DNA from 4 places in the Halomonas sp. AOP30-A1-24 genome. Region 2 is predicted to be linked to each of the others. Evidence: predicted binding sites of a transcription regulator. Region 2 holds the regulator's gene; each other region holds the start of a gene.
The links. Region 2 encodes sigma-54, which starts transcription at its own class of promoters, with help from an activator protein. Its sites were predicted from a motif close to TGGCACNNNNNTTGCTNT; they were not measured.
Positions count from the first base shown of each region.

Region 1: ACT3TJ_RS05240 (amino acid ABC transporter substrate-binding protein) is a predicted target of sigma-54. The motif match lies at 1,464-1,481, and genes of this name have one in related genera.
Region 3: ACT3TJ_RS07715 (nitrate reductase) is a predicted target of sigma-54. The motif match lies at 1,042-1,059, and genes of this name have one in related genera.
Region 4: ACT3TJ_RS05330 (P-II family nitrogen regulator) is a predicted target of sigma-54. The motif match lies at 1,241-1,258, and genes of this name have one in related genera.

Region 1 covers NZ_JBQSXL010000006.1:117,108-120,293, reverse strand. The annotation lists gene ACT3TJ_RS05245 (amino acid ABC transporter permease) at 1-293, opposite strand, end outside; gene ACT3TJ_RS05240 (amino acid ABC transporter substrate-binding protein) at 382-1,407, opposite strand; gene ACT3TJ_RS05235 (amino acid ABC transporter substrate-binding protein) at 1,632-2,642, opposite strand; gene speE (polyamine aminopropyltransferase) at 2,726-3,186, opposite strand, start outside.
Region 2 covers NZ_JBQSXL010000002.1:120,449-123,634, forward strand. The annotation lists gene lptA (lipopolysaccharide transport periplasmic protein LptA) at 1-206, shown strand, start outside; gene lptB (LPS export ABC transporter ATP-binding protein) at 216-965, shown strand; gene ACT3TJ_RS01785 (RNA polymerase factor sigma-54) at 1,089-2,501, shown strand; gene hpf (ribosome hibernation-promoting factor, HPF/YfiA family) at 2,600-2,908, shown strand; gene ACT3TJ_RS01795 (PTS sugar transporter subunit IIA) at 2,913-3,186, shown strand, end outside.
Region 3 covers NZ_JBQSXL010000010.1:61,258-64,443, reverse strand. The annotation lists gene ACT3TJ_RS07720 (NAD(P)/FAD-dependent oxidoreductase) at 1-543, opposite strand, end outside; gene ACT3TJ_RS07715 (nitrate reductase) at 1,302-3,186, shown strand, end outside.
Region 4 covers NZ_JBQSXL010000006.1:139,000-142,185, reverse strand. The annotation lists gene ACT3TJ_RS05340 (helix-turn-helix transcriptional regulator) at 1-400, opposite strand, end outside; gene ACT3TJ_RS05335 (accessory factor UbiK family protein) at 600-980, opposite strand; gene ACT3TJ_RS05330 (P-II family nitrogen regulator) at 1,333-1,671, shown strand; gene ACT3TJ_RS05325 (ammonium transporter) at 1,718-2,965, shown strand; gene glnK (P-II family nitrogen regulator) at 3,129-3,186, shown strand, end outside.

The DNA.
Region 1 (3,186 bases), on a different contig from region 2:
CCGACCAATAGCGTATTGAGCAAGCCCACCAAAAAGGTGCGGCCGTAGGTATCCTGAGAGGAGTAGTCGATCAGGCTTTGTACGATACCAAAGCCTGCGGTGTTATTTAAAAAGCCAAAACCGGTGGTGATACCCCGGGCGGATAGGTTGTCCTGAGTATTGCCGACGATATACAGCAAAAATACGACAACGGCTGCCGTTAAAAGCAGCTGAAAAACAAGTGCGCGTTTGGCACGGTCTCGCCAAAACGGTGGCTTGTGGCCAGCGGGGCGAGTGTTGGGTCTTACGGACATGGGTGGCGTCTCCGCTACACGGAAGGTCAATCAAATGGCCCGTCGGCACTCATCTGCTAAGCGCGACGGGCCGGGTCAAGCGAGATGCTTAGCGAATCGGCGGAGCGTACTGGAAACCACCCTGGTTCCATAGCGCGTTGGCACCGCGTTCAATCTCAAGCGGTGAGTCCATGCCAACGTTGCGCTCAAAGCTTTCGGCATAGTTACCGACCTGGCTAATAATGTTGTAAGCCCAGTCAGCGTCAAGCCCCATGCCTTCACCGTAGTTACCGTCCTGGCCAAGCAGGCGGGCGATGTCGGGGTTTTCGGAGCTGGTCATTTCCTCTACGTTTTCACTGGTCACGCCGTACTCTTCAGCATTGAGCATGGCAAACAGTGACCATTTCACGATGTTGAACCAGGTGTCATCGCCCTGGCGAACTACCGGGCCCAGCGGCTCCTTGGAAATGATATCGGGCAGAATGACGGCGCCATCCGGATCATCTAACTGAATGCGCAGCGCCGCCAACTGAGAAGTATCCGAGGTTAGAACGTCACAGCGGCCAGCCTGGAAGCCGCCCACGGTCTGCTCTGAGGTATCAAACACGATAGGATCAAATTCCATATCGTTGGCGCGGAAGTAATCGGCCACGTTAAGTTCGGTGGTGGTGCCCGTTTGGATACAGATCGCCGCACCGTCCAGCTCATCAGCACCGCCGATGCCCAGGTCACGGCTAACCATAAAGCCGATACCGTCATAGAAGTTGACGCCTGCGAAGTTCAGACCCAGCGTGGTATCGCGGGTGGTGGTCCAGGTCGTGTTACGAGAAAGCAAATCGACTTCGCCAGACTGCAGCGCAGTGAAACGCTCAACGGCATTGAGAGAGATGTAATTGACGGCATCTGCATCACCCAGCACGGCAGCGGCGACCGCACGGCAAACATCGACATCCAGCCCTTGCCAGTTGCCATCACCATCGGGTGCCGAAAAGCCTGGCAAACCGTCGCTGACGCCACACTGCACGGCTCCACGTTCAATGGTTTCTTCAAGTGTTGCTGCGTTAGCGTTAGTGGCGCCTGTCAGTGTGATGGCGCCTGCAGAGGCCAGTAATACCCAGTGTTTCTTGTTCAACATGGTAATTCCCTTCCTCAATTAATATTGTTATGCATGCGAAGGCATGACATATAAAGCTAGCAAGGAAGATGCCAATGTGGGTACAACGCCAAATTCAGCGCTTTTCAACGCAAAATGATTCTGCTTCTACGAAAGTTTAGGTGCAAAAAAATAGAAACGGTTGCCGCATGCGCTGTTTTGGTGCGACAACCGATGGTTGATGGCAGAGTGCTGACCGGTAAGCCCTAGCGAATGGGCGGGGCGTACTGAATGCCGCCATCGCGCCACAGAGCATTTAAACCACGGGTAATATTGAAGTTAGAGTCCACGCCCACGTTGCGATCATACATTTCGGCGTAGTTGCCCACCTGTTTGACGATTTGGTAAGCCCAGTCGTCATTAAGTCCCATGCCTTCACCAAAACTGCCGTCCTGGCCCAGCAGGCGGGCAATATCTGGATTATCGGAATCCGCGTGTTCATCAATATTGGTGCTTGAGACACCCAGTTCTTCAGCGTTGAGCATGGCAAACAGCGACCATTTTACGATATTGAACCACTGGTCATCGCCCTGGCGTACGGCGGGGCCAAGCGGTTCCTTGGAAATAATCTCGGGCAGCACTACCGCCATGTCGGGGTTGGCAAGCTGCATGCGTTGGGCATACAACTGAGAAGCATCGGAGCTTAAGACGTCGCAGCGCCCGGCTTCAAAACCGGCAATCGACTGTTCGGGAGAATCAAACACCACTGCGTCATAGTGCATGTCGTTAACACGGAAATAGTCTGAAAGGTTCAGCTCGCTGGTCGTGCCTGACTGCGTGCACACCGCCGCGCCGTCCAGGTCTTCGGCACTTTGCACGCCCAGGTCGCTTGCGACCATGAATGCTTGGCCATCGTAATAGCTCACCCCGGTAAAGTGCATACCTTGGGTGGTATCGCGGCTAGAGCTCCAGGTCGTCGTGCGGGAGAGCAGATCCACTTCGCCGGATTGCAGGGCGGTAAAACGCTCCACCGAATCGAGCGGTACGAAATCAACCTTGCTGGCATCGCCTAATGCCGCCGCGGCAATCGCGCGGCAGACATCGGTATCCAGGCCGCGATACGTATCGTTATCGTCCAGTGAGGAGAAGCCGGGCTGGGCGGCGTTCACCCCGCAGCGTACGCTATCGCGGGATTGAACGGTTTCTAATGTGGTGCCCAAGGCAACCGTCGGGACCAGGGCGCACGCGCCAATGCTTATCCATTTAAGGGTTTTCATTGTTGGTTCCTTAACGTGGTGACACAAAAAAGGCCGAGCAGTGCCCGGCCTCATCGCTTGCTGGCGTGCTATTCAAATAAACGTCAGCTGAACGCTTTACGCATGAACGGTGGCAACGCCAGGGCGCCCCGGTGGGCATCCACTGTGTAGTACTGTAGCGGCATTTCGTGACTAGCGGCAGCCTCTTCGCGGAAGGTTTCCACGTTGGTGCCTTTACCGGCAAGCGTCACGCTCCACCAGCCGGAAGGATAAACCGGCTGGGGGAAGGGCAACGTGGCGACACTGGCAAAGCCCGCTTCGCGCATGTCATGGCGCAGCTCACGAATAATCGAGCCACTGTGATAAAGCGGTGATTCGCTCTGCTGCACCATCACGCCATCGGCTTTCAGAATGCGGTGGCAGCGCTTAAGGAAGTCAGTCTTGAACAACCCTTCGGCGGGGCCGACCGGGTCGGTAGAGTCGATAATCAGCACGTCGATGCTTTCATCGGCAGCGTCATCTACCCACTTCACACCGTCGGCGAACAGCAGCTCGGCGCGTGGGT
Region 2 (3,186 bases):
TGGAAGGATGGGCACGCCGCGTGGTTTATCACGTAGCAGAGCGGCGTGTAGAGCTTATTGACCAGGCCGAACTGACCCAAGCGGGTGATCAGTTTACCGGTGGCCGCCTGGAGTACTTCATTGACCGCGAAGTGGTGCAGGCACGCTCCGATGTAAACGGTAGCGAGCCGCAGCGTATTCGTATGACGCTTCAGCCAGCGCAATAGGAGTCAACCATGTCTATTGCGGAAGCACCACCCATAAAAACCCTTTACGCCAATCACTTGGCAAAAAGCTATAAGCGCCGCCGCGTGGTTAAAGACATTAGCCTGGAGATTGCTCAAGGCAGCGTGGTAGGCCTGCTTGGCCCTAACGGCGCGGGTAAAACCACATCGTTTTATATGATTGTGGGCCTGGTGAAGTCTGATGCGGGTAGGGTGCGTATCGACGAGCAAGACTTAACCCGCGTTCCCATGCACGAACGCGCGATGGCCGGCATTGGCTATCTACCCCAGGAAGCGTCTATTTTTCGCAAGCTATCGGTTGCGGATAATATTATGGCGATTCTGGAAACCCGCAAAGATCTGGACAGGGCAGGACGAGAGCAGCGGCTTGAGGCCCTGCTTGACGACTTTCATATTACCCACATCCGTGACAACCTGGGCATGAGCCTTTCCGGCGGCGAGCGGCGGCGCGTCGAAATTGCCCGCTCCTTGGCCACAGAGCCCGCGTTTATCTTGCTGGACGAGCCATTTGCAGGTGTCGATCCCATCTCGGTTGGTGAAATCAAGAGCATTATTCGCGCCTTAAAACAGCGCCACATTGGCGTGCTAATTACTGATCATAACGTCCGAGAAACACTGGATATTTGCGATATCGCCTATATTGTCGGTGACGGCCACATTATTGCTGGCGGCAGCCCTCAGACTATCCTTGATAACCAAAAAGTGAGGGAAGTTTACCTGGGTGCTGATTTTCGCTTATGAATTTAATTTCACCGCTAAACAGTGATCTGCAGTAAAAATTTTATCAGTGGCATGCTTATTGCACTTGCACAACAACATGACTCGCACTAGGGTGAAGCTTTCCGATTAACGAGTGGTTCTCAGATGGTCATGAAAGCTTCTCTCCAATTGCGTATCGGTACGCAGCTGACCATGACACCTCAGCTGCAGCAAGCGATTGCACTGCTACAGCTATCGACATTGGATCTACGTCAGGAAATTCAGCAGGCACTGGATGCCAACCCAATGCTGGAGCAGGAAGACGAGTTCGGCGAGCAGGCGACCGTCGAAACACCTGACGAGGAGTGGTCAGAAAGCATTCCCGAGGAACTGTCTGTCGATAGCGACTGGTCTGACACTTACCAGGACATGGGTAGCTCTGGCAGCAGCGAAGGCCCCGATTTTGAACGCCAGGCCGCGGGACAAAGCCTGCATGGACATCTCCTTTGGCAGCTGGCGATGACCGACTTTACGGCTCGTGAGCAGCTAATCGCCGAAAGTCTGATTGATGCACTGGACGCCAATGGCTACCTGACGCAGCCGCTCAACGATATCCGCGATGGGTTACGTGCTCAGAGCATCGAAGGTCTCAGCCAGCGAGAGTTGGAAACCACTCTGATGCGCTTACAGCAGTTCGAGCCAACGGGCGTCTTCGCCCGTGACTTGCGCGAATGTTTGATGCTTCAGCTTGCAACGCTCCCCGACGACACGCCCCTACTGGTTCCCGCGCGCCGATTGGTTCGCCAGTTTCTTGAAGCGCTGGGCAAAAATGACATGCGCCTATTAAAGCGCCGCCTAAGCCTGGACGATGAGCAGCTAGACGATGTGATCGGTCTGATCCGAAGCCTGGACCCACGCCCAGGCAGCGCTTATGGCGTCACCGACGATAGCTATATCACGCCCGACCTGGTCGTACGTCATGATCATGAAGGCTGGCACCTGGAGCTAAACCCTGAAGCCCTGCCTCGGCTGCGTATCCAGCCCGACTACGCCAGTTTAATCAAGCGTGCAGACAAGAGTCAGGATAACCAGTTTTTAAAAGAGCACTTGCAAGAAGCGCGCTGGCTAATCAAAAGCTTGTCCAGCCGCAACGACACGCTTCTACGCGTAGGGCGCGAGATTATCACTCGCCAAATCGGTTTTTTAGAGCACGGTGAAGAAGCGATGAAGCCGTTGATTCTTGCCGATATTGCCGAGGCGGTTGAGATGCACGAATCAACCATTTCTCGGGTCACCACACAAAAATATATCCATACCCCACGGGGTGTCTTCGAACTTAAGTACTTTTTCTCAAGCCAAATTAGCGGGCAAGATGGCGCAGACAGCCACTCAAGCACCGCGATTCGCGCCCGGCTTAAAAAGTTGATTCAAGATGAGCCTCCCGGCAAACCTCTTTCGGACAGTCGTTTGGTGACATTACTGGGAGATGGCGGCATCACAGTGGCACGCCGTACGGTGGCGAAATATCGTGAGTCGCTGGGCATTCCCTCATCAAGTGAACGTCGTCGTTTGCGTTAGTCGTTACAAGAGAAATGGCAAAACTCGCGACAGGGGCTTTGCAACACCGTAAAAAGGGTTACAATCGAAATTCAGTCCGATGGATAAGGAGCACGTCAATGCAAGTAAATATCACGGGTCATCATGTAGAACTGACTGACGCCTTGCGTGACTACGTTAATGAAAAACTTGAACGCATCGAACGTCATTACGACCACATCACCACGGTACAAGTCACCTTATCTATTGAGAAGGAGCGCCAACATGCCGCGTGCACCCTTCATGCGGCAGGCGCCGACTTACATGCCGACGCCGAAGATGTCGATATGTATGCCGCTATTGACGCCTTAGCAGACAAAATTGATCGTCAACTCGTTAAGCACAAGGAAAAAGCACAAGCTCGCGCCCAAGGCGCTGGCGTGCGTTAATTCAATGACGTTGGAAACCATCCTCCCCCCGGAGCGCGTACTTTACGACGTGCCCGGGGGCAGCAAAAAGCGGGTGCTGGAGTTTTTCAGCACCTTTATCGCTCAAAATACACCCAGTCTGGATAGCCAGGAAGTTTTCAGCCGACTGATCGGCCGGGAACGTCTTGGCAGCACGGGGATCGGTAACGGCGTCGCCATCCCCCATGCGCGCAGCCCACATTGCGTTACGCCTATTGCGGGTTTTTTAAAATTATCAGAACCTATTGATTTTGATGCTA
Region 3 (3,186 bases), on a different contig from region 2:
CTGTAGAACGCTGACGCTGGCACCCCGCTTGCGAAGCCCTTCGGCGGCCTCCAGGCCCAACAAACCGCCGCCGACCACGACACACTCGCCGCCCTGTAGGGCAAGCGTTGCGAGCGTGTCGGCATCTTGCAGGGTACGAAACCCATACACGCCGTTAAGGCCAATGCCGGGAACCTCGGGCAGCTTTGGGCGTGAGCCGGTGGCAATCACCAAGCGGTCATAGGCCAGCGTGCGGCAGGTAGTGACAACACGCTGCTCTTCGCGGTTGATCTCCAGCACGCATTCATTCAGGTGCAGGGTGATACCCTGTTTGGCGTACCACTGCACATCCCGCAAGGCGAGGGCGCTAGGCGGCATTTCATCGGCGAGCAGTGGCGATAGCAGTATCCGGTTATAGGCGGGAGATGCCTCTGCACCAATCACCGTTATCTGCTGGGGTCGATGAGACAATTTAACGACGGCCTCTAGCAGTCGATGGCTCGCCATACCGTTGCCGATAACGACTAAGTGATCATCAGACGAGCACCGAGAGATAGCGATCATAGGTTGCTCCTTACAGTTTAGCGCTTGGCTACAAATGCCTATCCACAAATACTCGGCAGCGCTGAAGAAAAGCCAATAAAAAAAGCCCCTGAGTCAGCGTCCCGGGCAAATGGATTGCCAGGAAGGCCGTATCAGGGGCTTCGTTGCCCGGTAGCTGAGGCCAAACCCGTTAGCTGGGTTTCGCACAGAGCAGCCACCGTTGGCTGCCCGCTAAGCTTAAATTTATCTAATCAGTACAGGGCAATTAATCAGCCAAATATCGTTAATTATTTATTTTTTTATTGCTTATCAATAGCCTGTTTTAAGTAGGCAGGTTGACGATAACGCCTTTTTATCCGCCTAAGCGCAGACTGCGCACGCTATTGGTGCGCTAAGCGGTAAGAATGCACCGTGAGTAGTCAGCGTTAGCAAAAAACCTGCCTACAAGATAAGTCGAAAGATATTTTCTTGGTTACTAACCTTCTGTTTAATTTGGTGTTTTTGTTTTAATGGGTTGGTTGGCGTAGGCCTTGCTATTACCTTGGCAACAAGCAACAAAGCACAGACGGGTTTATCGGCACAATAAAATGCAGCCATTGAATTTGACGGGCAAATAACAACGCTAACGCCATCAGATGACAGGCCATTAATAAGTATGTCCAATCCCAGCAGTGCGACATTTGGCACCGGTGCAGGTGTCCCTGAGACAACGGCGTCCAGGCAGGCTTCTTTTGAGGCTAGCTTGGGCGCTTTTTGCTTTTAAGCGGGAGGAAATCAGTATGTCCCAGGCCACACGCTCGGCTTGTAAAGCAAACACAACGTGCCCTTATTGCGGTGTCGGCTGCGGCGTAATCGCCACTGTGGCTAGCGGCACAATCAGCGCCGTTGAAGGCGACCGCGACCACCCCGCCAACTTTGGTCGGCTATGTGTGAAAGGCTCGGCACTTCACGAAACCCTCGGCCACCATGACCGGCTCACCACGCCCTGGGTCGATGGCCAAGCGGTTGACTGGAATGTGGCGTTAACCACCTTGGCAGAGCGGTTGCAAACGACTCGCGCAACTTACGGCGCTGAGTCAGTCGGTGCCTATCTTTCAGGCCAGCTATTGACCGAAGATTACTATGTGGCCAATAAGCTATTTAAAGGCTTTTTAGGCACGCCGCACCTGGATACCAACTCGCGACTCTGCATGGCCTCTGCCGTGGCGGCGTATAAACGCTCGTTGGGCGCGGATGCCGTTCCCTGCAACTATGAAGATATTGAAGAGGCCGAGCTGGTGGTGCTGGTGGGCTCGAATCTGGCCTGGAATCATCCGGTGCTTTACCAGCGCTTAAAGGCCGCCAAAACGCGCAACCCGTTGATGCGCGTGGTGGTCATCGACCCGCGCGTGACCGACAGCTGCGAGATTGCCGACCTGTACCTGGGCATCGCACCCGGCAGCGATGCAGTGCTGTTTAACGGCCTGCTGGCCTGGATGGCTGAGAATAACAAGCTGGATCAGCTCTATCTGGATCGCCATACACAAGGTTTCGACGAAGCGCTGCTGGCCGCGAGCCAGCATGATATTAATGACGTGGCGGCGATATGTGATATCGACCCTGAGCGGTTGGAGACCTTTTACTACTGGTTTGCCAGCCAACTCCATGTCGTGACGCTCTACTCCCAGGGCGTCAATCAATCCACAAGCGGTACTGATAAGTGCAATGCGATCATTAACTGCCATCTGGCGGGCGGCAAAATCGGTTTGCCCGGGGCGGGGCCTTTCTCGATCACCGGCCAACCCAATGCCATGGGCGGACGCGAAGTGGGTGGGCTTGCCAACCAGCTGGCCGCGCATATGGATTATCACACCCCTGGCGCCCTTGGCCGAATCACCCGCTTTTGGGCGACGGAAACGTTAATGCCCGAACTGCCCCAGGCGCCTGGCTATAAGGCGATCGAGCTTTTTGACGCGGTTGAGCGGGGCGAAATAAAGGCGCTTTGGATAATGGCCACCAACCCAGCGGTCAGCTTGCCGGATGCCGCCCGCGTGCGGCGTGCGCTTGAAAAGTGCTCACTGGTAATTGTGTCTGAGTGCGCAAGCCATACCGACCTGCTGGCCTACGCCGATATCATTCTGCCCGCGACGGGGTGGTCTGAAAAAGACGGCACGGTGACCAATTCCGAGCGGCGTATTTCACGCCAGCGTGGCTTGCTACCCGCGCCTGGCCAAGCGCGTCACGACTGGTGGATTATGTGCGAAGCCGCCAAGCGGTTAGGCTTTCAGGAGGCGTTTGACTATAGCCATCCCCATGAAATTTTTGATGAGCACGCGCGCCTTTCCGGCTTTGAGAATGAGGGAGAGAGCAAACGGCTATTCGATATTTCCGGCCTTGTGGGACTTGGGCGCGAGGGCTACGACGCGCTGGCGCCTATTCAGTGGCCGGTGACGTCTTCAGCGCCTCACGGAACGGCGCGGTTATTTGAAGATGGCAAGTTTGCCACGCCTGATGGGCGCGCCAACTTCATCGCCATAACGCCGCGCTTGCCGGAGCAACGCCTGAGTGACGCCTACCCGCTGCGCCTGAACACCGGGCGTATTCGCGACCAGTGGCACACCATGACGCGCACGGCACGCGCGCCCCGGCTGATGAATCATCGCCACGAGCCGTTTATCGAATTCC
Region 4 (3,186 bases), on a different contig from region 2:
GCAACGCGTTAGGAATCGTGGCCAGTACCGCAATATTGAGAGTACGCAGCTGTGGCTGCGCCGGCTGTTCAACAATCAGCGGTGCCTGGGGGGTAAAGTGAACGCAGAACCCCTGCCCCGCGCCGATGGTTAGCCGCTTCTGGCCTTGGGTAATGTCAATCCAGCCCTCTATAACAACGCTTAGAAACCAGGGTATCGTCTGTGTGGAACGTGAGGCGTAGCGTTGGCGTACTTCAAGGTCGGAGAGGGTGAGATGCAGCGCAGAAGAAAGCGGCAAATCACTCACGCTGCCTTGGGCAATCGGGTCGTCAATTCCCTTACCGGCATACAGGTAATCAATACCGAACGTTTGGCCCAGTTGGCTAAGTGTCGATGGCGTTAACGACGTAAAGGTTGGCATCAATAGGGGCCCTGCGGCTTGGTAATCCAGTGATCAACCCAGCGAGAAAACGCCGCCCAAAAGAGCGACGCTTGAAAAGAGGAGCGGTTCGTGGGTTATCCAGAGAACGCGTAAATCATCGTGATCCTACCATCAGTAGATTAAAACGCAATGATAGGTGTTCTCATTTTGGTGGCGGCAGGCGTTACCAGCACTGTGCTTACGTATCGCTTTTCTTATCGTCGTTCAGTGTGCTGCTGGCAGCCGGTTTTGGGGCAGCGGGCGCATCCGTATCGGCGTTGGGCTGAGCGCTTTCAGTGGCCTTAGTGGCGACTGGTAGGTGCTTCTCAGGCTGACTCGCTTCCATCGTAGCTTCCAACTGCGCTACTTGCCTCTCCAGGGCTTCTACCCGCGAACGCGTGCGCTGTAGAACGTCCATCAGGATATCGAAGTCTTCCCGCGATACGAGCTCCAGCCGATCAAAGGCACCACGAACCACCTGTTGAACGCCTTTCTGAATATCTTCCGGCGCTTGTGACGCATTTTGTAAGCGGTCGCCAATCTGTTGTGCCAAACGGCTAATACGATCCTGGGGCGTCATGGTTCTCTCCTTAAATAATGATGCTTTAAAAGTGGGCACTATTTTAAGGATACGCAACCCGCCGCCAGTACGCATGTATTGCGTATGGCATTGGTGCATTTATTCGTTTATCTCGTTGCCCAGTCATGGTGCGCCAACCGTTCGCGTCGGTTCTTTTTTGGTGCAATCGGTTGCGCCCTACGCCTTTCGCGATCTTAGGGTGTGCGTAAAAGCGCCTTATGTTTTGTTAAGTCACTAAAAATTAATAAGAAATTAGCTAATGGCACGGTATGCGCATTAGTAGAGCATCGCCATTTTCAGCGGCAATGCCGCTAGCTATCTAGCAGGACTTATCCAGCAGGAGAGATATGGGATGAAACTCATCACCGCCATCATTAAGCCATTCAAACTTGACGATGTCCGCGAAGCACTGGCCGACAACGGCGTGCAGGGCATTACCGTGACAGAGGTAAAAGGTTTTGGGCGTCAGAAAGGGCATACCGAGCTCTACCGGGGTGCTGAGTACGTGGTCGATTTTCTGCCCAAGGTAAAAGTAGAAGTAGCGGTTGACGATGCGCGCCTGGAAAGCGTGATGGATGCCATTTGTAATGCCGCTAACAGTGGAAAAATCGGCGATGGCAAAGTATTCGTCACGCCGCTCGACGATGTTATCCGAATTCGTACCGGTGAACGCGGCGTTGATGCCGTTTAAACAGGGGCTTACCGGGCTACTTCGTAGTTCAACGGGGAACTAACAAATGAACGAACTGGCTGATCTGAGCTACGCGCTCGACACGTTTTACTTCTTGATGTGCGGTGTATTGGTCATGTGGATGGCCGCAGGCTTCTCCATGCTTGAAGCAGGCATGGTGCGCGCTAAAAACACCGCTGAAATTCTGACGAAAAACATCGCGCTGTTTGCGATTGCCTGCACCATGTATCTGCTGGTGGGGTATCACCTCATGTACTCCAGCGGCGAAGGCGGCTTCTTGCCAAGCCTGGGCTTTCTGCTGGGTACTGAGAACAGCGTCGATTCAGTGCTGGCGGGTGGCGAAGATGCGCCGTACTACTCCATGCGCGCTGATTACTTCTTCCAGGTTGTCTTTGTGGCTACTGCCATGTCGATTGTTTCCGGAGCGGTCGCTGAGCGCATGAAACTATGGGCCTTTTTGGCCTTCGCTGTGGTCATGACCGCCTTTATCTATCCGGTTTCTGGCTACTGGACCTGGGGTGGCGGATGGCTGAGCAGCGTGGGTTACTCGGATTATGCCGGTTCGGGTATTGTTCACATGGCAGGCGCTGCCGCTGCTCTGGCAGGCGTGCTGATTCTGGGGCCGCGTAAAGGCAAGTACGGTAAAGATGGCGCTATCCATGCCATTCCCGGTGCCAACATGCCGTTGGCAACGCTGGGGACGTTCATTTTGTGGATGGGTTGGTTCGGTTTCAACGGTGGCTCTGAGCTAAAAGTCTCGGATATCGAGTCGGCCAACAATGTCGCCCAGGTGTTTGCCAATACCAATGCGGCGGCCGCTGGTGGTGTGATTGCCGCGCTGGTCCTGGCCAAACTGTGGTTCCGTAAAGCGGACCTGACCATGGCGCTTAACGGCGCGCTGGCAGGCCTGGTGGCGATTACCGCTGACCCGCTCTCGCCAACGGCATTAGGTGCCACCATTATCGGTGCGGTGGGCGGTGCCATTGTGGTCGTAGCGATTGTATCGCTTGATAAGCTCAAGCTGGATGATCCGGTCGGTGCAATTTCCGTTCACGGCGTGGCGGGTATTTGGGGGGTATTGGCGGTGCCTATCACCAATGATGGCGCGTCCTTTAGTGCTCAAATGATGGGTATTGCCGGTATCTTCGGTTGGGTATTCCTGACAAGCCTGGTGGTCTGGTTGGTGCTGAAAGCCATCATGGGCATCCGGGTGAGCGAAGAAGAAGAGTATGAAGGCGTGGATATCGCGGAATGTGGTCTTGAAGCCTACCCTGAGTTTAGCGTTAAGAAATAAGCATAATACTAAGCAAGTGAGCTGGCGTGCTCCTTATGGCCTTCCTTTCGAGGAAGGCCTTTTTATTCTCCGCCTGTAGCGGTGTATGCTTAGCACCAGAGGTGGCTGGCTTTCGCCGCACCCAATAGACAAGACAATGGCCACCAAGCTAGAGGATGTCGCAATGAAATTGATCTCAGCCATTATCAAGCCGTTTAAGCTTGATGACGTACGCGAATCGC